Regions from separate parts of the Companilactobacillus allii genome, predicted to be linked through region 2. Evidence: predicted binding sites of a transcription regulator. Region 2 holds the regulator's gene; each other region holds the start of a gene.
What was found. Region 2 encodes NrdR, which represses ribonucleotide reductase genes. Its sites were predicted from a motif close to ACACNATATATNGTGT; they were not measured.

Region 1: nrdJ (ribonucleoside-triphosphate reductase, adenosylcobalamin-dependent) is a predicted target of NrdR. The motif match lies at 4,699-4,714, and genes of this name have one in related genera.
Region 3: pnuC (nicotinamide riboside transporter PnuC) is a predicted target of NrdR. The motif match lies at 2,205-2,220, and genes of this name have one in related genera.

Annotation. Positions count from the first base shown of each region.
Region 1 is NZ_CP019323.1:1,372,854-1,380,982, reverse strand. Features, by position in the region: gene BTM29_RS06710 (carbohydrate ABC transporter permease) at 1-251, opposite strand, end outside; gene BTM29_RS06705 (carbohydrate ABC transporter permease) at 251-1,192, opposite strand; partial or broken gene BTM29_RS06700 (ABC transporter ATP-binding protein) at 1,185-2,267, opposite strand; gene nrdJ (ribonucleoside-triphosphate reductase, adenosylcobalamin-dependent) at 2,427-4,667, opposite strand; gene brnQ (branched-chain amino acid transport system II carrier protein) at 5,028-6,404, opposite strand; T-box leader at 6,559-6,793, opposite strand; gene BTM29_RS06685 (ArnT family glycosyltransferase) at 7,049-8,129, shown strand, end outside.
Region 2 is NZ_CP019323.1:1,678,776-1,686,904, forward strand. Features, by position in the region: gene BTM29_RS08180 (MFS transporter) at 1-991, shown strand, start outside; gene polA (DNA polymerase I) at 1,140-3,797, shown strand; gene mutM (DNA-formamidopyrimidine glycosylase) at 3,818-4,657, shown strand; gene coaE (dephospho-CoA kinase) at 4,654-5,247, shown strand; gene nrdR (transcriptional regulator NrdR) at 5,269-5,754, shown strand; gene BTM29_RS08205 (DnaD domain protein) at 5,766-7,148, shown strand; gene dnaI (primosomal protein DnaI) at 7,151-8,056, shown strand.
Region 3 is NZ_CP019323.1:1,882,160-1,890,288, forward strand. Features, by position in the region: gene BTM29_RS09320 (hypothetical protein) at 1-187, opposite strand, end outside; gene BTM29_RS09325 (phosphatidylglycerophosphatase A family protein) at 256-780, opposite strand; gene BTM29_RS09330 (HD domain-containing protein) at 795-1,451, opposite strand; gene BTM29_RS09335 (peroxiredoxin) at 1,562-2,125, shown strand; gene pnuC (nicotinamide riboside transporter PnuC) at 2,412-3,164, shown strand; gene BTM29_RS09345 (alpha/beta hydrolase) at 3,264-4,181, shown strand; partial or broken gene BTM29_RS09350 (class I SAM-dependent methyltransferase) at 4,203-5,042, shown strand; gene BTM29_RS09355 (hypothetical protein) at 5,068-5,460, opposite strand; gene BTM29_RS09360 (TraX family protein) at 5,572-6,318, shown strand; gene BTM29_RS09365 (lactate oxidase) at 6,618-7,721, shown strand; gene BTM29_RS09370 (glycosyltransferase family 2 protein) at 7,981-8,129, opposite strand, start outside.

The sequences.
Region 1 (8,129 bases), 310 kb from region 2:
ATCATTGTTAATGTTGAAATAACCAAACTGTTGCCTAAATATCTAATGATTGGTGTCTTCGTTAGTGCAGCTGCATAGTTGTCAAATGAAATCTTAGTACTGAAGAAGTTACCTTGTGCAATATCCATTGTTGGTAAAAAGCTGGTCCAAATCCCAATAAAGAATGGTGCCAAAATGATTATTGCCAAAACAATCAATAACAAATAACTGAAGAATTTATTCAAACGATTCGGTTTATTAGAGGTCATCATTAATAATTCACTCTCTTTTCTAAGAATTTGAATTGTAGAAATGTGAAGAAAGCAATAATAATGGTTAAAATAATGGCCTCTGAACTAGCTTGACCATAGTTACCACTGTAAAAGGCATCCTTATAAATTCTATAAACCAGCATATTAGTTGAATTAGTTGGTCCACCTTTGGTGATCAAGTCAATCAATCCAAAACTCTTAAATGAATCAATCAATGTAATTGTTGATACAAAGAACAAAGTTGGCGAGATCATAGGAATCGTGATCTTAAAGAATTGACGACGATTGCTTGCCCCTTCAACACTTGCGGCTTCATATAGTGTGGTTGGAACTGATGATATAGAACCCAATAAAATCAAGAAAGTAAAACCTAGATTCATCCAAACAGTTGTAATAATAACTGCCCACATGGCCATTTTTGGATCTGTTAACCAATTCATCACTGGCAAATGTAAGTAGTTACTAATAATCGCAAAGAATCCTGTTGAAGGATTAAAAATGAACAACCAGAAAATCGCCGCTACTGAGACGGAGACTCCCATTGTGATTGAATATAGAGTTCTAAAAACACCTATTCCAGCTAGCTTCTGACTAGCTAAGTTGGCTAATAATAATCCAATGGAAACAGTAAGAACCGTTACAGATAATACATAAATCAACGTTGATATCATGCTGGTTATATATTCTGGTGAACTTAATAGTTGCGTATAGTTATTAAACCCATTAAATACCGTTGTTTTACCTAACGTGTTGGTCAGAAACATACTGATATATAATGTCTTAAGCATTGGATAGAAAACAAATACACTCAAGATTAATAGTGATGGTCCTAAAAATAATAGAGCATAGTACTTATCTTTGGCATTTAAAGAAAAAGAGTAATGCTTTTTCTTTGTCTTTGTCTTAATTTCTTCTATTTCAGGAGTTGTAGTTTTAAGCATTACCTAATTCCTCCATGTCAAAAGGTATTCTTTTGTGATTCTCATCAAATAAGAAAATATCACCACTAGAAGTAATCTTCACTTTCTCATATGGTGCAAATACAGACTTGCCGGGAATGAGAACACGCACTTCCCTTCCACTGTTCATGGTTACATAAATAATTGTTTCGTCACCCAAAAACTCAGAATTATTAACAGTGGCATTCGCATTTAATTCATCACTAGTTCTGATCTGCAATTCTCCTGGTCTAATACCTACATTAACTTCATCCTTAGAGATTTTTTTGTTGGTTTTAATTGTAAAATCTCCTTCAATATTCAGTGTGTTATCATCAATACGTTTAGCTGGAAGAAGATTGATCAATGGTGTTCCGAAGAAATTAGCCACAAACTCATTTGCAGGTTGTTGATAAATCTCTGTAGGAGTACCAATTTGTTGTACCTCATGATCGTTCAATACCATAATATGATCAGCCATTGTCATTGCTTCGACTTGATCATGAGTAACATAGATAAGTGTGATGCCCAATTTTCTTTATAGTTGATAAATTTCTTGGCGCATCTTTATACGTAACTGGGCATCTAAGTTTGATAAGGGTTCATCCATCAAGCAGATCTTAGCATCGCTAGCAACAGCACGTGCCAATGCTACACGCTGCCTTTGTCCACCTGATAGTTCACGTGGCTTACGATCTTTTAATTCACTCAAATTAACCATGTCTAACGCATCATTAACTCGTTGATGTACTTCAGCTTGGTCAATATTTCTTGCCTTTAATCCAAAAGAAACATTGTCCCAAACATTTAAAAATGGGAATAGTGCGTAGCTTTGAAATACCATTGTCAGTTTACGGTCTTTAGGCTGCAAGTCATTTACAACTTTCCCATCAATACTGATCTCACCATCAGATATAGAAGTTAAGCCTGCAATCATGCGTAATAAAGTACTCTTACCACAGCCTGAAGGTCCAACAATTACGAAGAATTCACCTGTTTCAATTTCAGCAGAGACATTCTTTAGAATGTTTTCTTTTTCACTGTACTGTTTTGATACCTGATTCAAAATTGTAGACATTTCGTCACCCCATATATGTTTTTCAATACAACTTATTATGCAATATATATGTATATTTCCTTTTTATTTATTGTAAATTTTATGTAAATTTTCATTCAAACTAGTTTTTTCAAAAAAAATAAGCCAGCATTTACTTTCGTAAACACTGGCTTATTTAAATTATCTAATTGGACAAGCTCCACTTTCACAGTCGGATTGATCAACTAATTCGATATCCTTCTTATCGTGGTTATCATTCATATCAGCAAAAACAGTTGCAACATTTCCACTGATCATTGAAACACGCTTAGAATAAACATCCTTATCAATTGGTTCCTTAGGTGCTTGTTTGAACTCTCCACCACTATAAGGTAGTAGTGAAGTTGATTTTGTAATATGTCTATATTGATACATTAATGGTGCGATTTCCTTAGCTTCACTAGGTTGGAAAGTAACGGTACAACTTACCGCATTATCAGACCAATATGTTTGTAGGAATGCTTGTGTAGCGAACTGTTCAGCAATTGATACATTACCGGCAGACGCAAAGTTAGGATTATCTGCATTAACGGCTTTAACTGGGAATTCTACACACATTGTATGCTTTGTATAAACATCTGGTTCAATTTTATATCCACATGCCTTCAAAGCTGGAAGCAATGGGTCACTATCTTGGAATCTGATTCTTTGAATCAAATATCCAGCATAATGGAAGTGCATCCCTTCAGAAACTCCAGCCAACTTAGCAACAGTACCAGATGGTTTAACTGTTGTATGTTTGATTGAAACATTGCAATTCAACTCGTGTGAATAATCAACGTCAGCCTTAACAACTGAATGATACAAATCATCGAACTCTTTAACTATCTTCTTATCATAAACTGGTTTTTTAACAACTTCGCCAGACTCATCTTTAGTGTCAGTGAATCCTGTAACAACACGATTACCAAATGTGTTCAAGATCCAGTCTTGAATACCAGACATTGAAACACCAATACGACGATTCTTGGCAATAGCATTACGAGATACTTCCCAATCGTAATTACTGAATGTAACACGTTTAGTATATCTTGCAGCCAAGCTGAATGCTTCTTCTAGATTCCAGCCTTGTTGTTCTGCAATAACTGGGAATACTTCAAACAAATTACATGGTTCACCATTGCTCAATGAGATTTCCCCACATGGATTAGTACCTTCAACGGCATCATCAATTCCTGGTTGATATCCATCAGCAATACGACCGTAGTTACGTGATAATTCAAGATTAACGATCCCTGGTTCACCATTATGTGTAATTGAATCAGCGATTGGTTCGTACTTTGTAAACTTAGAATCAACAGCAACACTGTTGTTAGAAGCCCAACGGTGATGATAAAGTTTCTTTTGATCTTGTTTCATTGTAATAAAGTCATCATCAGTTGCTCCACCAAGTGCCAGCTCAGCTGAACGACGAACGTTTCCGGCAACGACTGTTTTACCGATCAAATTACCCATATCAGTACAATCAACTGATGTTAACTTCTTACCTAAAGCATTATTTAAAACTTCATTGATATCAAAGAACATCTCAATTAATGGAACAGGACCAGATGCAGTACCACCAAATCCCTTGATCTTTGCACCATTTGGTCTGATGTCAGTAATATCCAAGACAACATCATTGATCTTTTCAGGATTAGTTGATGCAAAGTGAGCATCGATCATTTCAGCATTACCAATTACCCAACCTTCACGAGTATCTGGAAGCTTGTAAAAACGTGCTTTACTAGCGTCATGATCCTTTAACCAGTCTTCACGATCAATTGCCCCAGCTTCAATAGAATCATCATAAGATGCGCTATCCTTGCTGATTAGAACAGTTAAGTCAACACTTTGATCAACGACAGGCATTTGTTTCATATTGTCAGGAACAACAGAGAAACCAACACCGCCACCTTTCATTAATTGATCAAACATGAATGAGAAAGGCATTGATACAGCGACTTGATCTTCATCCAAATAACTAGGAAGAATATGACTATCACCATACTTTTGTGGCCTGATGGCAATGAACCAACAGTTGTTCAAAGCATCCCCATTACGGTCTTGATACTTTGTACCAGAGATCCAAAGGTTTCTACCTGAAGGAGTAGCTGCTAATCCATAAACCAACTTGTATAGATTATGAGCTTCATCAACTAGACTTTGATATTGCTCTTCAGTCAATGAATCATCTCTCAAACGAGGGTCAAGATTAATATTACCCTCAACAACACGCTTAACAGTTTCTGACCAGTTTTCAGTACGTCCTAATTCATCAATAAAACGTGCATAAGTACGCTTATAAGTAACCCATCCGAGTTCTCCCCAGTGTGGTTTAACACTCTTCTTTACTTCATCTATAAATTCATCATCTAATGTGATTTTTTTCAATAAGTTCATCATTATGTATCACTCCAATTAATTTGTTACAACACAATATATGGTATCTCATATCAAGAGATATAACAAGATATTGTATTTGACCAACAAATTAGTGAACCTGTTTTTCAGAGTCTTAAGTGCCGTTATTCTCGGCATTTTTAAATATTGATTTACCAAATAATTTTTTTTGGAATTAAATTTTGATTCAACTTAATTCAATTTGTTTTTTTTAAATCCGCAATTACCATTCTAATATGCTTATCGCTTGATAAGCAATGATTATTTTAATTATACATTCCAGACAAATTTCAAGTACTTGACACGAAATTTTCTCATTAAAAAAGACGAAATCTACTTGACTTCGTCTCCTCAAATTTGTTACTCAGTTTTTAATTTTGAACGTTTAATGCTGGGTTGAACATAATGAATGATCAACCCTGCTAATAATCCAATCAAGGCTGGCAACAACCAATCCATCCCGTATTTGGCAAATGGCAGATACATTTGATCCCATTTCAAGATCTGTTGTGCAAATCCTTGTTCTGAAATAATTGCTGGTACAGAATTCAATGCATCTATCAAAGCTGGAATGATCGTGAAAATGGTTGTTAGTCGATATACTATCGGATCACGGTTGAACAATGGTGATGCAATTGACAAGATGATCAATGTAATAGCTAATGGATACAAGAACATTAACATTGGAGTCGACCAAGCAATGATCTGTTCTAGACCTATATTAGCAATTAGAAATGAGGCAATACATGAGATCATGTCCCAAGACTTATATGAGATCTTAGGGAACTTTTCATGAAGTGCTTCTGCAAATGACGTAAGCAAACCAACTGCAGTTGTTAAACAAGTTAAAGTTGCCATTACGGCTAGGATTATCTCACCAGGTAGTCCCATAAAATGATTGGCAATTTGGGAAAAGGCAATCCCTCCATCGGCTGAAATCTTAAAATGTGTCAATGAAGTTGCCCCGATCCAGATGAGAACTAAGTAGATGAATGCTTCCAGCGCAATACTCAACAAACTCGACTTAGCAGCAGTTTTAGCAATTGAACTTGGTTTATTTTGGCCAAAACTACGAATCGATGTAACAACAACGATACCAAACAACAAAGCTGCTAAAGCATCCATCGTGTTGTACCCTTGCAAAAATCCGTTCAATAAAGCTCCATTCTGATAATCACTAGTAATATGTGCACTAGAGGCAGAACCCATTGGATTAGTGAAGGCAATCCCAAAAATAATAGCTAGAAGAATCAAAAATGCTGGATTTAGAATTTTACCAATTGCATCAACAATCCCTGTTGGTTTACGAGAGAAAAATCCTGCAAGTAAAAAGAAAATCAATGAATATCCTAGTAAATACCATGGTTCCTGACTAGCACTAATATGTGTAGCGATACTGATTTGAAATGGTGTTGTGGCCGTTCTTGGAGTCGCAAACAAAGGTCCTAAAGTGGCACATGTCAAGATCATGAAAAACGATGCATAGCGATGACCAATTGGCTTCGCCAAATCATAGATTCCTGTGGAACGTGTAATACTGATAGCAATAATTCCTAATAAGGGTAATAATGTTCCAGTTAACAAGAATCCCAAGCCAGCTGTTAACCAATGTCCACCAGCCAACTGTCCTAGATGAATTGGGAAGATCAAGTTGCCGGCACCGAAGAACATCCCAAACAACATGGATCCAATAATAATATAATGTTTAAAAGTTAATTTTTTATCTGTCTTTTCCATAAGTGAACTCTTCTTTCAATTGAATGTATTAGTTTCTGCAAATCATATTTTCTATACACTCGAACAAGTCCGCCATTACTATTATTCAAATCATTCATATGATCCGCCTCCATTAAAATGAAAAAAAGCGCCCTTTGAAAATCAATTAAGATTTTCAAAGGACGCTTATGCGCGGTACCACCCTTGCTTTATGATGCCCTCACAGACAACATCTTTTCACGTACAAATAATACGCTAGCACAATAATGGGTGCACCCATGCAACACTTGCTTTCGCTCGCATTGTAAGCTCCGTGGCTACTTTCATCAAACGACAAATACCATTTCTCAATTAACATGGCTTCCTGTGATTCGTACAGCTCAATTACTTCTCCACTTACTTGCTTTTAAATTCATTTATTTTTAATGTAATTAGAATATTCTAATCTGGCACACTTGTCAATGCTTTTTAATAGATTAAACCGAACAATTTATATTTTATGATAAAATATAAACGTAATTAAGGAGGGAAGAATCATTTGATCCACTGAAAAAACAAACTTGGGGAATTACAAAGGGGAAAAAATCATCTATAAATTTCAAAGCATCTTAAGCAAAATAATACTAATATGTGTCGCAATATTCACCAGTTTAGTATTCCTACTAATGCTGACATTTTACTATCATAACTTCTTATCTCAAAACGTATCACGAAACATACCTGTTCTTATAATATTCTTTGCAATTATTCTATTAGTTGGATATTTACTGGTAAGAATCAGAACTGACAGTAAAAAGATAAATATAGGCCTACTGATCGTCATGTTACTGGCGTTTAGTATCACTGCACTGGTGTGGATATTAAACGTACCAAACGCGCAAATAAGTGACTTCGGGAACTTCTGGACTCGTGCACCAGGTTTCTTAGATGGATACAAACTCTACGAAACTGACAATGACTATTTTTCTAAATACGCATATCAATCAGGATTCATGGTCTACATTATAGGTATCGTCAAAGTGTTTGGCTTTAATATTTTTGTCGTTCAATTCTTAAACGTTGTTTATCAAGCCCTAACTTTACTCATGACTTATTTACTAGCCAACAAAATTTTTAATAATATAAAAATTGCTCGTCTATCGGTTTTACTTTTAATGGTAGATATCGACTGGTTTGCTCTTAATAGTCAAGCTGATAATCAATACTTAGGTTCTTTACTATACTTAGTAACATTCTACCTACTATTTAACGATAAACTCTGGAGTTATGTTCTAGCTGGTGTTTCACTAACATTGGCTTGTTTGATACGTCCTATTGGTCCGGTTTTCATTGCTGGTATCATAGTGTTCGTATTGATTTTCATTTTAATGAAACATCGTGATTATAAGACTGGATTGAGCTTCTTGCTTACATTAGCCATTTACTTTGTCCTATTCAGTCTTTCTGGTTGGGGAATAAAGGCTGCAGGTATCAATGACTATGGATTATCCAATAACGATCCACAATGGAAATTCTTAAGTGGCTTGAATTATCAATCTGGTGGAACTTATTCTAATGACCTTAATAAATTCATAGATGCCAGTAAATCACGCTCTCATATGAAAAAAATAGAAAATACTCAGTTAAAAAGTGAAATAACGTATCTAAATGAAAATAATGCTTGGTTAAAATTGTTTATTAACAAGACACAGACATTATGGTCATCAAGAACTCTAGCAACTGACTTTACTGACTATGCTAAGAAAC
Region 2 (8,129 bases):
GTTTGCTAGTATTATTGTTTCACTGGCTCCCGCACTAGGGCCTACTTATGGTGGTATTGTCAGTGGAGTGTGGTCTTGGAGAGCTATATTTATTGGGATTGCTCCATTAATTATTCTTGTTGCAATCTTAGGAGTATTGACGATTCGTGGTACTGCTAAAGGCGTAAAGGGAATCGCATTTGATTACCTAAGTGTCCTGGGATTATCCATTATTTTTTCAATGATTTTGTTTACGTTTGATCAAGCTGGGAGCCATGGATGGATATCCAGTCAATTTGGTATTTGGATCGTCATCACGTTGCTTATAATCATTGCTTTTGTAATTTATAATTCTCATACGAATAAACAATTAATCGATTTTTCTATTTTAAAGAATGAAGTTTTGAGATTTAGATTATTTGGCTATTTTGGATTACAGTTTATTAACATTGGACTATCATTTTTGTTGCCGATTTTTGCTCAAACAGTCTTGAATATGGATTCTAGTCATGCAGGTATAATTCTTTTACCAGGATCGTTATTGGGCGCAGTTGTTGGTCCAATTGCAGGGTCTATTTACGACAAAAAGGGTCCAACTATACCAATGATGATAAGTGGTGTACTTGTGACATTAGGAAGTGGACTGTTCTTTTTCTTAGGTAATGATTTAACCTTTATTAGCATAATTATTTTATATTCAATTTTGAGAATAGGTTTTAATTTTGGATTCGGTACTTCATTGTCTGATGGTAGTATGCAGGTCAAGGGCCGTAAAAAGTCTGATCAAAATTCCTTATTCAGTATGATGCAACAATATGCTGGATCTTTAGGAACTAATATATTGTCAGTCGTGATTTCTGCTGTTGCTGTGACAAGTAAAACGACCAGTACAGTAATTAATACATTGTCAGGTGCCAAGATTGATTTTGCATTGCTAACGATATTGTCATTGTGTATCTTAATAATAAGCATTATTGTTGCGATTAAATTTCCTCAAAAAAAAGAGAAATAAAATACGATCGGTTATTCGAGTATTCAATACTTGAAAACTGATCGTATTTTGTTTCGTTTTTAATGCTATCTATAGGCACAACAACTGTTACTAAGTTCTAGTATTTGTTAAAATAGAATAGAATAATTTCGTTCTAATGGGAGAAAAAATGACGAAAAACAAAAAATTACTTTTAATTGATGGAAATAGTGTCTCGTTTAGGGCATTTTTTGCCATGCACAATGTATTAGATAAATTTGTTTCTGACGATGGTATCCATACAAATGCCATGTACGCCTTTAACAATATGCTTGATATTATTTTGAGGGAAGAAAAACCAACACATGCTTTGGTGGCTTTTGATGCGGGTAAAACTACTTTTAGAACTGAGATGTTTTCAGATTATAAGGGTACTCGTGCTAAAACTCCACCAGAATTAATGGAACAATTACCGTTAATTCAGGAAATGTTGAATCTTCGTGGTATCAAAACCTATGATTTGAAGAACTATGAGGCAGATGATATTATCGGAACAATGTCGCGTAAAGGTGAGATTGAAGGGATGGATGTTTCGATTATAACTGGAGATCGTGACTTGACTCAATTAACAACCGATAAGGTTACAGTCCGTGTAAACGTTAAAGGAGTTACTGAAACAGAAGCCTATACTCCAGAACACGTTAAAGAAAAGCTTGGGATCACACCAGATCAAATCATTGATATGAAGGGTTTAATGGGAGATAATTCAGATCATTATCCTGGAGTTGAAAAGGTGGGAGAAAAGACTGCTATTAAATTATTGAATCAATATGGAACTATGGAAGGTTTATATGAACATGTTGATGAAATGAAGAAAAGTAAGCTAAAGGAACATCTGATCAATGATAAAGCTCAAGCATTTTTAAGCAAGAAATTAGCCACGATTAACTGTGATGCTCCCGTAGAATTAAAAATCGGTGACCTTGAATATCAAGGTGATAACCAGGAACAACTAATTAAGTTCTATCAAAAAATGAATTTTAATTCTTTCCTAGAGAAAATGGATGTTGAAGTTGAAAGTAGTACTAAGGAACTTCCCAAAATAGAATTCTCTGAATTAAATGATGAAGCCATTGAGAAAATTTATAATTATGAACAACCACAAACCCTTATTGTAGAGAGTTTTGGAGAAAATTATCACGTTTCACCGATCATTGGATTGGTAATTGAAAGTAACGGTCATTATTATGGTACGACAGATATTGCTATTTTAGAAAATGACAAATTAAAAAATTGGCTTGCAGATGATAGTAAAGAAAAATATATCTTCGATAATAAAAAAACAGTTGCTTTGTTACGTAGATATGGTTGTGAATTAGCCGGTATTAGCTTTGATATGTTATTAGTTTCATATTTATTGGATACTAATGACAATAAAACAGATATTGGTATTGTTGCTCAAAATTATGGACATCAATTACCTACTGAGGATGAGTTTTATGGTAAAGGTGTTAAAAAAGCTATACCTGAAGATGAACAAATATTGTTGAATTTTCTTTGTCAAAAAGCTCAAGTTATCAATATTTTACATGATAAGATGTTTTCAGAATTGAAGGCAAATGATCAGGATAGTTTATATGATGAGATTGAATTACCTTTATCAAATGTATTGGCAAGTATGGAGATCAAAGGTGTCAAAGTAGATGCAACACGTTTGAAAGAAATGCAAAATGATTTTGCCAAGAGACTGGACGATATTGAACAACAAATTTATACCGAAGCAGGTCAAGAATTCAATATAAATTCACCTAAGCAATTAGGCGTTGTCTTGTTTGAAGATTTGAAGCTTCCAGTTATTAAAAAGACTAAAACAGGTTATTCAACTGCTGTTGATGTACTTGAGAAATTAAAAGATAAATCTGCAGTAGTTCAAAAGGTATTAGATTATCGTCATATTTCTAAGATAAATTCTACATATGCTGTTGGTTTACAAAAGTTTATTCAACCTGATAATCGAATTCATACAATTTATCAACAGACTTTAACTCAAACAGGTAGATTGTCATCTATTGAACCAAATCTACAAAATATACCGATTAGAGTCGAGGAAGGTCGCCAGATAAGGCGAGCCTTTGTACCACAAGACGATGATTGGGAGATGTTTTCTGCTGATTATTCTCAAGTTGAGTTACGTGTCCTGGCACATATTTCTGGAGACGAGAATATGCAAGAAGCATTTAAGGAAGACTATGATATCCACGCCCATACAGCAATGAGAATTTTTGGGTTAGATAGCACAGATGAAGTTACTCCAGATATGAGACGTAAGGCTAAGGCAACTAATTTTGGTATTGTGTATGGAATTAGTGATTATGGCTTGTCACAAAATATCGGTATAACTCGTAAAGAAGCTGCACAATTCATTGATTCATATTTTGAACAATATCCAGGTGTTAAGAAGTATATGGAAGATATTGTTAAATTTGCACGTGAAAATGGCTATGTTGAAACAATCATGCATCGTCGTAGATATTTGCCAGATATTCATTCGAAGAATTTTAATATTAGAAACTTTGCGCAACGTACAGCAATGAACACACCGATTCAAGGTAGTGCTGCTGATATTATTAAAGTTGCCATGATTAATATGCAAAAGAGAATTAAAGATGAGAACCTGCAAGCTAATTTGTTATTGCAAGTTCATGATGAAATGATTTTTGAGGCACCAAAATCAGAAATCCCATTGTTAGAAAAAATAGTTCCAAGTGTTATGGATTCTGCCGTAAAAATGGATGTTCCATTAAAAGTTGGATTTGCACACGGCAAGAGTTGGTATGAAGCTAAATAAATTAGTAAAATTTGAATGAAGTGGGTGAAAATATGCCTGAGATGCCAGAAGTAGAAATAGTTAGACGTGGATTGATGTCTCAAATCCAAGGTCGAAAAATCACAAATGTGGAGATAAGGTATCAAAATCTAATTACAGGTGATGTATCACAATTTATTGATATGGTAACTGGTAGCGTTATCGAAGATATTGGACGTCGTGCTAAATTTTTATTGATTCATTTAGATAATGGATTTACAATCATTAGTCATCTTCGAATGGAAGGTAAATATCGTGTATCGAGTGATCCAAGCATGATAGATAAACATTCACATGCAATATTTACTTTGGATAATGGTCAAAAGCTGATTTATAATGATGTTCGAAAATTTGGAAGAATGCAGTTATGGAGAACGTCTGATCTAATTGATAACAGATCAATCGCCAAATTAGGGCCGGAGCCGTTATCTACTGAATTTACTTTTGACAATTTAAAATCACGAATACTGAGACATAGAAGAGATATAAAAACTGTCTTACTAGATCAGTCAGTTATGAGTGGATTGGGTAATATTTACGTTGATGAAGTATTATGGAATGCATTGATTCACCCTGAAACTAAGGCAAACCATCTAAGTGATGAAGATATTAAAAATATTTTGAAGTATTCTAATGAAGAGATGAAGATGGGAATTGCTGAAGGTGGATCAACTGTTAGATCATACTTGGATTCAACAGGACATGCTGGTCATATGCAAGACTTTCTCCATGTTTATGGTAAAGAGGGTACACCTTGTTCAAGATGTGGTAATAACATTGAAAAAATCAAAGTTGGTGGTCGCGGTACGCACTTTTGCCCACATTGTCAGGTAGTTAAATGAGTAGAATATATGGATTGACGGGTGGAATTGCTGCCGGTAAATCCACTGTGCTCAAGTTACTAAAGGAAAAGGGATGCGTTGTTTACGACGCTGATCAAGTGGCAAGGGATGTTGTAAAACCAGGAACAATCGGTTTGTCTCAAATAGTCGCTGAATTTGGTGATGATATTTTATTACCGGACAAAACTTTGGATAGAAAAAAATTAGGCTCAATTGTTTTCTCAGGAAAATCACAACTTAAAAGACTAACAAATATAACTGGACCATTGATTCGTGAGCAAATTCTACATACAATAGAAGAAGTTCGTAAATCAAACGATAAAAAAATAACCATATTTGAAATTCAATTGTTATTTGAATCCAAGTACCAAGAATACTTTTCAGGAGTTATTAGTATTTATGTACCTATGGATATTCAACTGAAGAGATTGAAACAACGTGATAAGATTAATAATGAAGATGCTATTCAAAGAATCGATTCACAAATGTCAATGGACAAAAAAAGGCAACTTGCTGATTTTGTAATTGATAATTCTAAAGATTTAGACTTTTTAAATAAAGAAATAGATGATTTACTCAAAAAATTATGATATAGAAAAGAGGCTGATGATATGATTTGTCCACATTGTCATCATGATTCATCAAAAGTTGTTGATAGTCGTCCAAGTGATGAGGGACGTGCAATAAGACGTAGGCGAGAGTGCGAGTATTGCGGAACAAGATTCACAACTTTTGAGAGAATTGAAAAATCTCCGTTATTGGTAATTAAGAAGAATGGTAATCGTGAAGAATTTAGTCGTGAAAAGTTGTTACGTGGATTAGTACGTGCTGCTGAAAAAAGACCAGTTACGATTGATCAAATGAATGGTATTGTTGATAAGGTCGAAAATCAAATTCGAGCTACTGGTGAAAATGAGGTTGGATCACAGACGATTGGTGAATATGTAATGAAGATACTTGCTGACGTTGATGATGTTACTTATATTCGCTTTGCTAGTGTTTATCGTGAATTCAAAGATATGAATGGATTCATGAAAGAAGTTCAGGAAATGATGGCCAATGATGGCAATGAAAATAAATCAGATAAGAAGAATTAGGAAGTGTTAAGTTGGCCAAAGAGTTTAATTATGATTCGGCAAAATTCACTCCATTAACAGGATACTGGTGTCTTCCACATGGACAAATAAACGATTATGAACGTCATGTATTGACGGATCTTTATTTGCCATTACTTGGAACGAGGGCATTCAGTATTTATTTGTTATTGTGGGAAAAGATTCCTAACAAGGAATTGATTAGTGATCGTCAAGGTCATAACGAGTTACTTAGTTTATTAGATATTGATTTACAGACTTTTTATAGTGAACGGATTAAAGCTGAAGCACTCGGTTTGATTCGCACTTATCAAAAAAAGGATAATATTGGAGAATATTATATTTATCAGCTTTATGAGCCGTTATCTCCCCGTGAATTCTTCAAGGATGATTTAATGAGTATTTTTTTGTATGAACAAATTGGTGATAAAAGTTATAAAAAATTAGTAAAAAAATATTTCCAATCTAATGAAATTTTGAATGATGCAAAAGAGACCAGTAAGGATTTTCTAGAGGTATTCCAATTAGGCAATGAAGACTTGATCAATACTCCATCTGCTGTGAACGATGCTCAAAATGAATTTGATAAAATCAAAGATAAAAAACAACCTGAAATCAAACAGACTGCGATTCCTGAATTAGATTGGAATCTTATTGGTGATAGAATTGAGCAAATTGCTAAAATCAGTAGAGAAAATCTGCTTGAAAATCAACAGCTAGTAATTGATTTACATGCGTTTTATGGAATAGATGAAATTGCATTAAGTGATGTGATAGGTCAAACCAGTGATATTGTAAATCACAAAATTGATCCGATAAGATTAAAGAAATCAGTACAGGATAGATTTGCCCGTAATGCTAATATCTCTGTTAAAAATACAGAAGTTAAAGAATCAGATCAATCCAATCTAGATGAATCCAACAATAATTTGAATCGTGCAGATAATTTATTAGTGCAACAAGCTAAATCTCTTGCACCAGCCGACTTTTTAGCTGCAGAGAAACAAAAAAGTGGTGGATTTACTGGTGCTGCTGAATCACGCGCTTTACGTGATATGGCCATGAAGACTTATTTGTCACCATCTGTATTGAATATAATGGTTGACTATATTTTGAAAAATTCACCAACTTTGACGGTTGCTTTGATGGAAACTGTAGCTAACGATTGGCAACAAAATCATGTTGATACTCCTGAACAAGCTTTGCAAAGATTACACGACTTTCAAACGAAACCACGTAATCCAAAACGCCGTTACAATAATAAAAGTAGTCGTCGTGTTGAACAGGGAACTGATTGGAGTAAGGTAGTATCTAAGTCATCTGAAAGTGACGATGCTAAAAAGAAACAAGATGAACTACAGGAAAGACTCAGAAAAATGAGAAGTAAGGACAACTAGCTATGGAAAAATTGGGAAACAGTATATCTGAGTTTTTAAAATCCAGAGATTCAGATAAAAAGTACAGTCAATTGATGGAACAAGCTTTTAATGATAAAGATGTACAAGATTTTATAAATAAAAATAAAGACAAAATCAATCCTGAAGCAATTGAGGTTAGTGCGGCTAGTATTTATGAATTCTACAATCATAAGGTGCATCCCAACGAATTGTCTAAGGGATATGTCCCACAATTAGTTGTAAGTAATCACAATATTGAAGTTGTTTATGCTCCAAATAAGAAGACTCAGGTTCAAGAAAGAAAGAGTAGTTATGAGTCTAAATTTGTATTGCTTAATATGCCTAGTGATATAAGGAAAGCCACATTGGATGACTATGATGGGTCCGGTAGGTTAGATGCTTTAAGTGCTTCTGTTGACTTTATAGAGAACTACGACGTAGGTAATTTTGTTCCAGGACTTTATTTGGCTGGAGATTTCGGTGTCGGTAAAACTTACTTATTGGGTGCAATTGCTAATGAATTGATCAAAAAAGATGTAAAGACAACTATTATGCATTTTCCAACTTTTGCAATTGAAATGAAAAATTCAATTGGTCAAAATAATGTTTTGGCTCAAGTAAATAAAGTTAAAGAAGCAGAAATTCTGATGTTAGATGATATTGGAGCGGATTCAATGTCTAGTTGGATCCGTGATGAAGTTCTTGGAGTCATTTTGCAATATCGTATGCAAGAAAATATGCCAACATTTTTTTCATCTAATTTCACAATGTCTAATCTGGAGAAACACCTGTCTATTAATCAGCGTGGAGAAGAAGAGCCAGTAAAGGCACAGCGAATTATGGAACGTATAAAATATCTTTCAAAAGAAGTCATTGTTAGTGGTCCGAATAAAAGATTTCAAAAATAGTCTTGCAAAATGATCATAGAAATGTTTCAATGAACTCATGAAAGACAACACTTCGGTTCTATTCAGGGAGGGT
Region 3 (8,129 bases), 200 kb from region 2:
CAATTTCTTGTAAAGTAGTGATGTCAGTTATACCGACATATTCCATGAAATTTTCGATACAAAAGTACATTGTATTGTGTTCCATAAAATCATTAGAAAAGTAATGTATAAATGGAATGGACTTAAGATTTTCTCGGATAGTACATTCTTTAGAAATTTTGTCTAAAATAATTTCCCCAGTTTGCATGAAGATTCCCCCTATAGGAATGATTTGTGAACTATCTTTAATTTTTTAGATTCTTAGTAAGAATATTTCTATTCACCTTCACCAAGTAACTTTGCGACTTCATTTTCATTATGTGCTAACCAACCACATGCCGCTGCAGCAATGGCACCAACTAAGTCATCTAAGAAAACATTGATTTTCCCAGTTGATTTGTCATTTAATTTCGATAATATACCGTGCTTTAGTTTATCGACGTAACCGTAGTTTGTAACAGATACGGATCCATATAAACTAGCCAACGTTATAGCCATATTTTCGTCAATACCATAAGTTGATTCATCAGTTTTCATGATTCGTTGCATTGGTGAGGATAATAGGCCTTTTTCTGCCAATACATCAAGCTCAATACCAGTCATTATGGCATTTTGGGCTTCACGTTTATGCAATACTTTTTTAATGGCATGAATGGATATTCCTTGATCAAGACCAGGGACGTAGTCCTTTTCAAGAAAAATAACAATTTCAGCGATGTCTGGCAAAGTCACACCTCGCTCATTTAGATTCCTGATGATGTGTTCGTAATATTCTTTATCTTGTTCAGCAAATGAAGCCATAATATTCCTCCTAATTACTTTTCGGATATCCATTCAGATTTGAATTCGTTTAAAAATTCATACATGAACTGTTGACGATGCAGCGCAATCTTCTTTGCAGTTGTCGTATTCATCATACTTGTTAATTTTAACAGTTTTTCGTAAAAATGATTGATTATAGTTTCATTATCAAGATTACGATATTGTGCCTTATTCATTTTTTCACGTGGTTTAATAGTTGGATCATAGATGGTCTCAGAATTTACTCCACCATAATAGATTGCTCTTGTAATTCCAATCGCTCCAATTGCATCCAATCTGTCTGAATCTTGAACGACTTGTCCAGCAAGAGAAAGCTTCGGTGGATTCTTGCTCAATGATTTACTGAAGGAAAGATTATGAGTAATGTACATTATTTCTTCGATTTGTTCTGCATTGAGTTTGATACCATGTAGAAATTCTCTGATTTCTGATTCTAGTTTCGGTGGGTCAGAGACCAATTTATCATCGGCAACATCATGTAGATATGCGGCACCAATGGTTATTATTTTGTCAGTCTTTTCTTCTTTTTGTAATTTAGTTGCCATTTTTACAACACGTTTTATATGATCAAAGTTATGACCAGTGTGATCGGTCACCATTTTCTTATATGAAAAATTACGAATTTCTTCGATTTGTTGTTCAGCATCCATGATTTAAACCCCTATAAGTTTGATATATATATTCTAACAGAGAATTTTGTTCACTCTATATTTAAATAACACATTGTATTAAAATGTAATTAATATAGGAGGGTACAATAATGAATTACATAAACAAAGAGATTCCTGATTTTGATGTAAAAGCTTATCATAATGGTGAATTAATAAGTTATAATAAGAAGAATCTACTCGGTAAGTGGTCAATTCTCTTCTTCTACCCAGCAGATTTTTCGTTTGTATGTCCGACTGAATTACAGGATCTACAAAAAAACTACGCTGATTTTAAGCAAAATAATGCTGAAATTTATTCAGTATCTGTTGATAGTGAATTCTCACATATGGCTTGGGCTGAAAATACTGAAGGTATTGGTAAAATCGAATATCCAATGTTATCTGATCAAAAGCACCAGTTAGCTGATTTCTTTGATCTGTTAGATTCACAGAGTGGTCAAACATATCGTGGTGTGTTCATTATCGATCCTAAGGGCGTAATTAAGTCTTATACGGTTAATGCTATGGGCATTGGTAGAAATGCCAAAGAAATCTTAAGAACGCTAGAAGCAGCACAATTTGTAGAAGAGAACGGTGATAATGTTTGTCCTGCAAATTGGCATCCCGGTGAGAAGACAATTGTTCCAAGTAGTGACTTAGTAGGTAAAATTTAGAAATTTAATATTTTGATTTGAAGTTCCCTACGGGGAACTTTTTTAGTATTCTATATATGGTATGTACCAGATATACAAAATACTACATGTAGTACCAATTATTAGAAAAATTAATTTAATAGTCAAATCGTTATAAGACTGGGCTATATTACAATTGTGCTATTATTCACGAAAATTAATTTAGGCAAAGGTCTTTCAGAATGCTATAACTTGGTGGTATGATTTTACCTGTTGTTCAAATATGTGGGGAACAAATGAGTTCCATAAGAGTGAGGAGAAGGATTAAATGACAAGTATTTTTAGCCCAAAGTGGTATGTCGAACAAATGAAGGGTTGGAGTTTTAAAAGTTACATGCTTTTAATGTTTGGTTTGGGTGCCATAACAGCTTCAACACTATCACACAGTATGTCAGGTATTGCCGTTGCAACATGGTTTGCCGGTGTTTTAGGATTTACATGTACAGTTGCAATTACTAATGCAAAACCATTGAATGGTGTTTTAGGTTTGATTTCAGCACTTATATATATATTCGTAGCAATTAACGCTAAGAACTTCGCTGATGTTATTTTACAAACAAGTTATATTATTCTTTTGGATATTCCAGTATTAATTAGTCCACAATGGGCAAAAGATGCCGAGAAACATATCCATGGTCTTACAGGTACAAAATGGTTACTTACAGCCTTATTCTTCTTTGCATCATGGGGTCTTTTATATTTGATGGATACAAATCTTTTCATCAGTCCTAGACCAGTTATTGATTCAGTTGCTAGTGCTATTGGTTTTACGGGGGCATTGTTATGTACATTGCGTTTCCGTGAACAGTATTATTTCTGGACAGTTCAAGGTGTTATGTCAATTATCCTTTGGGGTGTTACAGCAGCTCAAGGAGATGCTAGTCCTGTTTTATTCTTGACTTACATTATGTACTTCATGAATGATATGATTGCATTCTTCGATTCACATATTCACTGGTTCCATAAAGTTGATTCTGCTTCAACTGCTGATGTTGAAGATGTGAAGCAACAGATGAACTAAATAATTAATCAAAAGTTGAGTGTAAAAACTCGACTTTTTTTTTGGACAAAATTAATATATTCTTTACAAGAAGATTAAATACAAAGTGGGTTAGTTCATATGTTTGGGAAAAAAATATTAAAGATTACCTTAATAAGTTTGGTAGGAGTATTTGTAGTCGCTGATTTAGCTGGTGGAGCGTATCTATTTAACTATGCCTTTAAGAAAGGCAACTACGCTAGTACATTGGCGACAGGGCCACTGAAGGGAAATAATAAGTGGTTCAATGATCAAGACCAAAAGATTTGGACAGAAAAATCCAAAGATGGTTTGACTTTAAAGGCTAGATATTTACCAGCTGAACAACAGACTAATAAAACAGTGATCGTTGTTCATGGATATGGTAGTGCCAGCAAGTATATGGGTTCTTTCGTTAAAATATTCCATGATGCAGGGTACAATGTCTTGGCTCCTGATAATAGATCCTTTGGTCTTAGTGGCGGTGAGTATGCAGGTTACGGCTGGAAAGATCGAAGCGACATGTTGGGATGGATAAGTCGTGTTAATAAGAAGAATGGTTCAGGTTCACAGATTGGGTTATATGGTATCAGTATGGGTGCTGCTACTGTAATGTATACGTTGGGAAAACAACCACAAAATGTAAAATGGGCTATTGAGGATTGTGGCTATTCAACGATTTCTGGTGAATTGAATTATCAATTAAAGGAAATGTTCCATTTACCAAGCTTCCCATTAGTTCCAACAGCAGCTATTTATTCTAAGATATTTGCTGGATATAACTTCTATGAAGCAAATACTAAGGACACACTAAAAAGGAGTCATGTTCCACTATTTTTGATCCATGGATCAAAGGATACTTTTGTACCAGTTAGCAATGTTTATGAAAACTATAAAAATGCTAATGATCCAAAGAAACTATGGGTAGTAAAGGGTGCAGAACATGGCCAATCCTATAATAAAGATAAAGCGGAATATATTAAAAAAGTGACATCTTATGCGAACCATTATTTTAAATAAAAAATTAAAAGGACTCTTAATATGCCAGAAAATATTGATCAAGAAATACTCGATAATCAAGCCAATTGGGACGATTGAGCTAAAGTACACATTAATTCCAAATTTTATGATGTTGATAGTTTGATCAAGGATAAAACTCAAATTACGACAACAGTACAACATGACTATGCAGTTTTGAAACCATTCTTACCCAATCATAACGTTAGTGGCTTGAGCTTGTTACATCTTCAATGTCATATTGGGACAGATACGTTATCTTGGAAACGATTAGGAACTAAGAAAACTTTTGGATTAGACTTCTCTGAAAAGTCTTTGGCATATGCTCAACAAATTGCTAAACGATCACAGACAGATATTACTTATGTAAAAGGGGATGCACGTTTTGCATCTAGTAAAATTTCGGACAAGTTTGATGTTGTTGTTACAAGTATGGGCACGATTACTTGGTTGCCGGATTTATTGGATTGGGCAAAGTCAATTTATGAATTATTACAAGTTGGGGGGCACTTTCTGATTAGAGACGATCATCCAATGCTTGGTGCGCTAAATTTTGAGTCAATGACTATAACAGCCGATTATTTCAATACAAAAGTTGACACTTATCAGAGTGATCAATCCTATACAGATAACCCTGGAACAAAAATCACGCATATGACCAATCATAACTGGAATCATGACTTTCAAGAGATTGTTGGTTCACTAATAGAAGCTGGACTACAGATTGAATTCCTAGGTGAATATGATGTAACTGAGTGGCCAGCATTATCTAATTTGATTTCAACACCTGACGGATTTGTTTTGCCAGATGATGCTCCCAAAATTCCTTTAACCTTTGCTATTGTGGCAAAAAAAATAAAATAAACCATCTAATAGATCAATGGTTTATTTATAAATCAATATCTTCTTTATAAGTATTATTCTCATCATGATAAATAATCTCTAAACTTAGGTTTTCTTCATTATCAAAATCATGCTTTATAAGCATAGTTTGTTCAGGATTGATGCTTTTATTTTCCATACCTGACATCTCATCAGAATCATTAATAGTTATTGAATCTATAACGGCTTGAGACTTACCGGTATTTTTGATTTTAAAGTGTTTATTTGCAATTTTTATAGTTAAAAATGGACGTTGAAATTTTTCAATTGTTGAAACTGTTTGTTTAAGTGAAGAATTGATTTTAAAAACAGAAGTTGATAATAAAACAACTCCAATAATACTGGTTAATACCATAATAATTGCTGAAATAGCTAGTGTGAATTCATTGAATGGTAACATATTTGATCCTTTCGATTTTGTAATGTATGCGAACAGTTCTGCAAGGTCTATTTATTTGTAAATGAACTTCCTTGATAATGATATTAGGATAAATTATCAGAGGAGAGTTTTATGCACAAACTTAATTATAATAGAGAGACTTTTAAAATAATATTAATGCTATTAATGGTGTTAGATCATATTCCCTATTTTATTTCACCGTATCTAGCTGATGGATTTCATATAATAACTCGTGTCGTTGCAGTTGGATTTGGTTATTTGGTCGTTGAGGGATTGAAATATACACATAGTAAGAAAAATTATTTATTACGACTTACTGGTTGGGGAATATTTATGGGAATTGGTAACTTTATTATGAACCAATTCTTAGAACCAAGCTACCAAATGTCAATTCTTGGAGACAATATTTTTATAACCTTAGCATTAGGTGCTTCAATCATCATGCTTTGGAATTCGAAGCCACGAGTAAACAAGTATTTAGCTTTTATGCTATTAGTAGTTGGATGTGTTCCATTTTTGGAAGGTAGTTATCTGATATTGCCATTTATGTTTATTACAAATCTTACTTATACAAACATAAAACAGCGTGACTTATCATACTTGATTTTGGCAATATTCTTGGGGATATTAGAATTATCCATGAGTATTTCTACAATAGATATGAATAGCTTGTTATCGATATATGATAATATCGCAATGAATGCTAGTAGTATGTTCTTCATCCTACTAGTTCCAATGTTACATTTGTACAATGGTAAACAAGGTGAGTTAGGACACAGAATGAAATACTTATTTTACATTTTCTATCCAGCACATCTATGGATTATTCATTTATTAGCTAATTATTTAGTGAATTAAGACATCAAATACTGGAATCTTACAATTATGTAAGACTGTGCTAACGGTTCAGTTACATTCTTAAAAATCTATTTACTAAAGAATATCTAAGCGAGATAATTACCAATGATAAATGAATTTGAACGTTTATCAAATAATACTACATATCATATTGCTAAATCCGTAACTAAACAGTTTTTGGAGTCTGCCCGGCTCCGGAACTGTTTTTTTTGACGTTATTTTGTTGACGGAGAAAGATAATTTGCCAATACGTATAGTCTAGACTAATATAATCAAGACAAAATATGGAGGTCACTTATATGACAGAGACAAACGGATATTTTCAAAATGACAACGAGAAGGAAATAAATGTTCTAAATTTACAAAGTTTGGAAGCAGAAGCAGAGAAAATAATTCCTAAGGGCGGTTTTGGATATATTGCTGGTGGCTCAGAGGACAACTGGACTTTAAAAGAAAACACTGAGGCATTCAATCACGTACAAATAGTACCTCATGTTCTAAGCAATGTTGAAGATCCACAAACAGATACAAGTATTTTTGGAATCAATGTTAAGACACCTATTATGATGTCACCTGCTGCGGCCCAAGGTCTAGCACATGCAAAAGGTGAAATCGATACTGCAGCTGGTATTGCAAAGGCCGGAGCATTGATGTCACAAAGTACTTATTCCTCAACTTCAATTGCTGACACAATGAAAGCCGGTAATGGTGCCCCTCAATTCTTCCAACTATATATGAGTAAGGATTGGAATTTTAACGAAAATTTGCTAAAGGAAGCTAAAGAAGCTGGTGCAAAGGCTATTATTTTGACTTCTGATGCGACAGTCGATGGTTATCGTGAATCCGATGTCGTCAATGACTTCCAGTTCCCAATTCCAATGGCCAACTTAACTAAGTTTAGTGAAGGTGACGGTAAAGGTAAGGGTATCGGTGAGATATATGCCGCTGCAGCTCAAAAGATTGGCCCTGACGATATTAAACGCATTAAAGATATAGCTGGTTTGCCAGTGATTGTTAAAGGTGTACAAAGTCCAGAGGATGCATTGTTAGCAATCGGAGCTGGTGCAGATGGTATCTATGTATCTAATCATGGTGGTCGTCAATTAAATGGTGGACCTGCATCATTTGATGTCTTATCTGATGTTGCTAAGGCTGTTAATCACCGAGTTCCAATTATATTTGATAGTGGAATTCGTCGTGGATCACACGTATTTAAGGCATTGGCAAGTGGTGCTGATCTTGTCGCTTTAGCAAGACCAATTATTTATGGTTTGGCTCTTGGTGGTGCAGATGGTGTATATTCAGTTGTTGAACACTTGAATGATGAATTCAAGACAACTATGCAACTTGCGGGTACTAAGACAATTGAAGATGTTAAGAATTCTAAATTATTGAAAAAATAAATAATTTATAAAGCCTATGAAATAATAGTTGAGGTTAAACTATATATTTCATAGGCTTTTTATTTTAATTATATGTTTAAACATGTAATAATCGTCTTAAACCAGGTAAGAGGTGATGGCGATGTTCAAATCAGTAATTTTACAAACAATAGGTAAGAGCATATTTATTCCTAGCTATTATCTACCATGCTTGTTATTGAGCGTCTTTATTGGTTTTGTACTATACGAATATTTACTTAGGAAAGGGAAACATTAAGGATTATATCCGCTTTGTTTTCTCCCAACTATTATTATTTTCTAATAGTCTAATTATAGAAAGAATCAAACTTCCAAAGAATATAATGTACATATAGGAAAGTAAAACAATGGCTCGTAACATTTTAAAAATATTGGAGTTATCATTTAAAA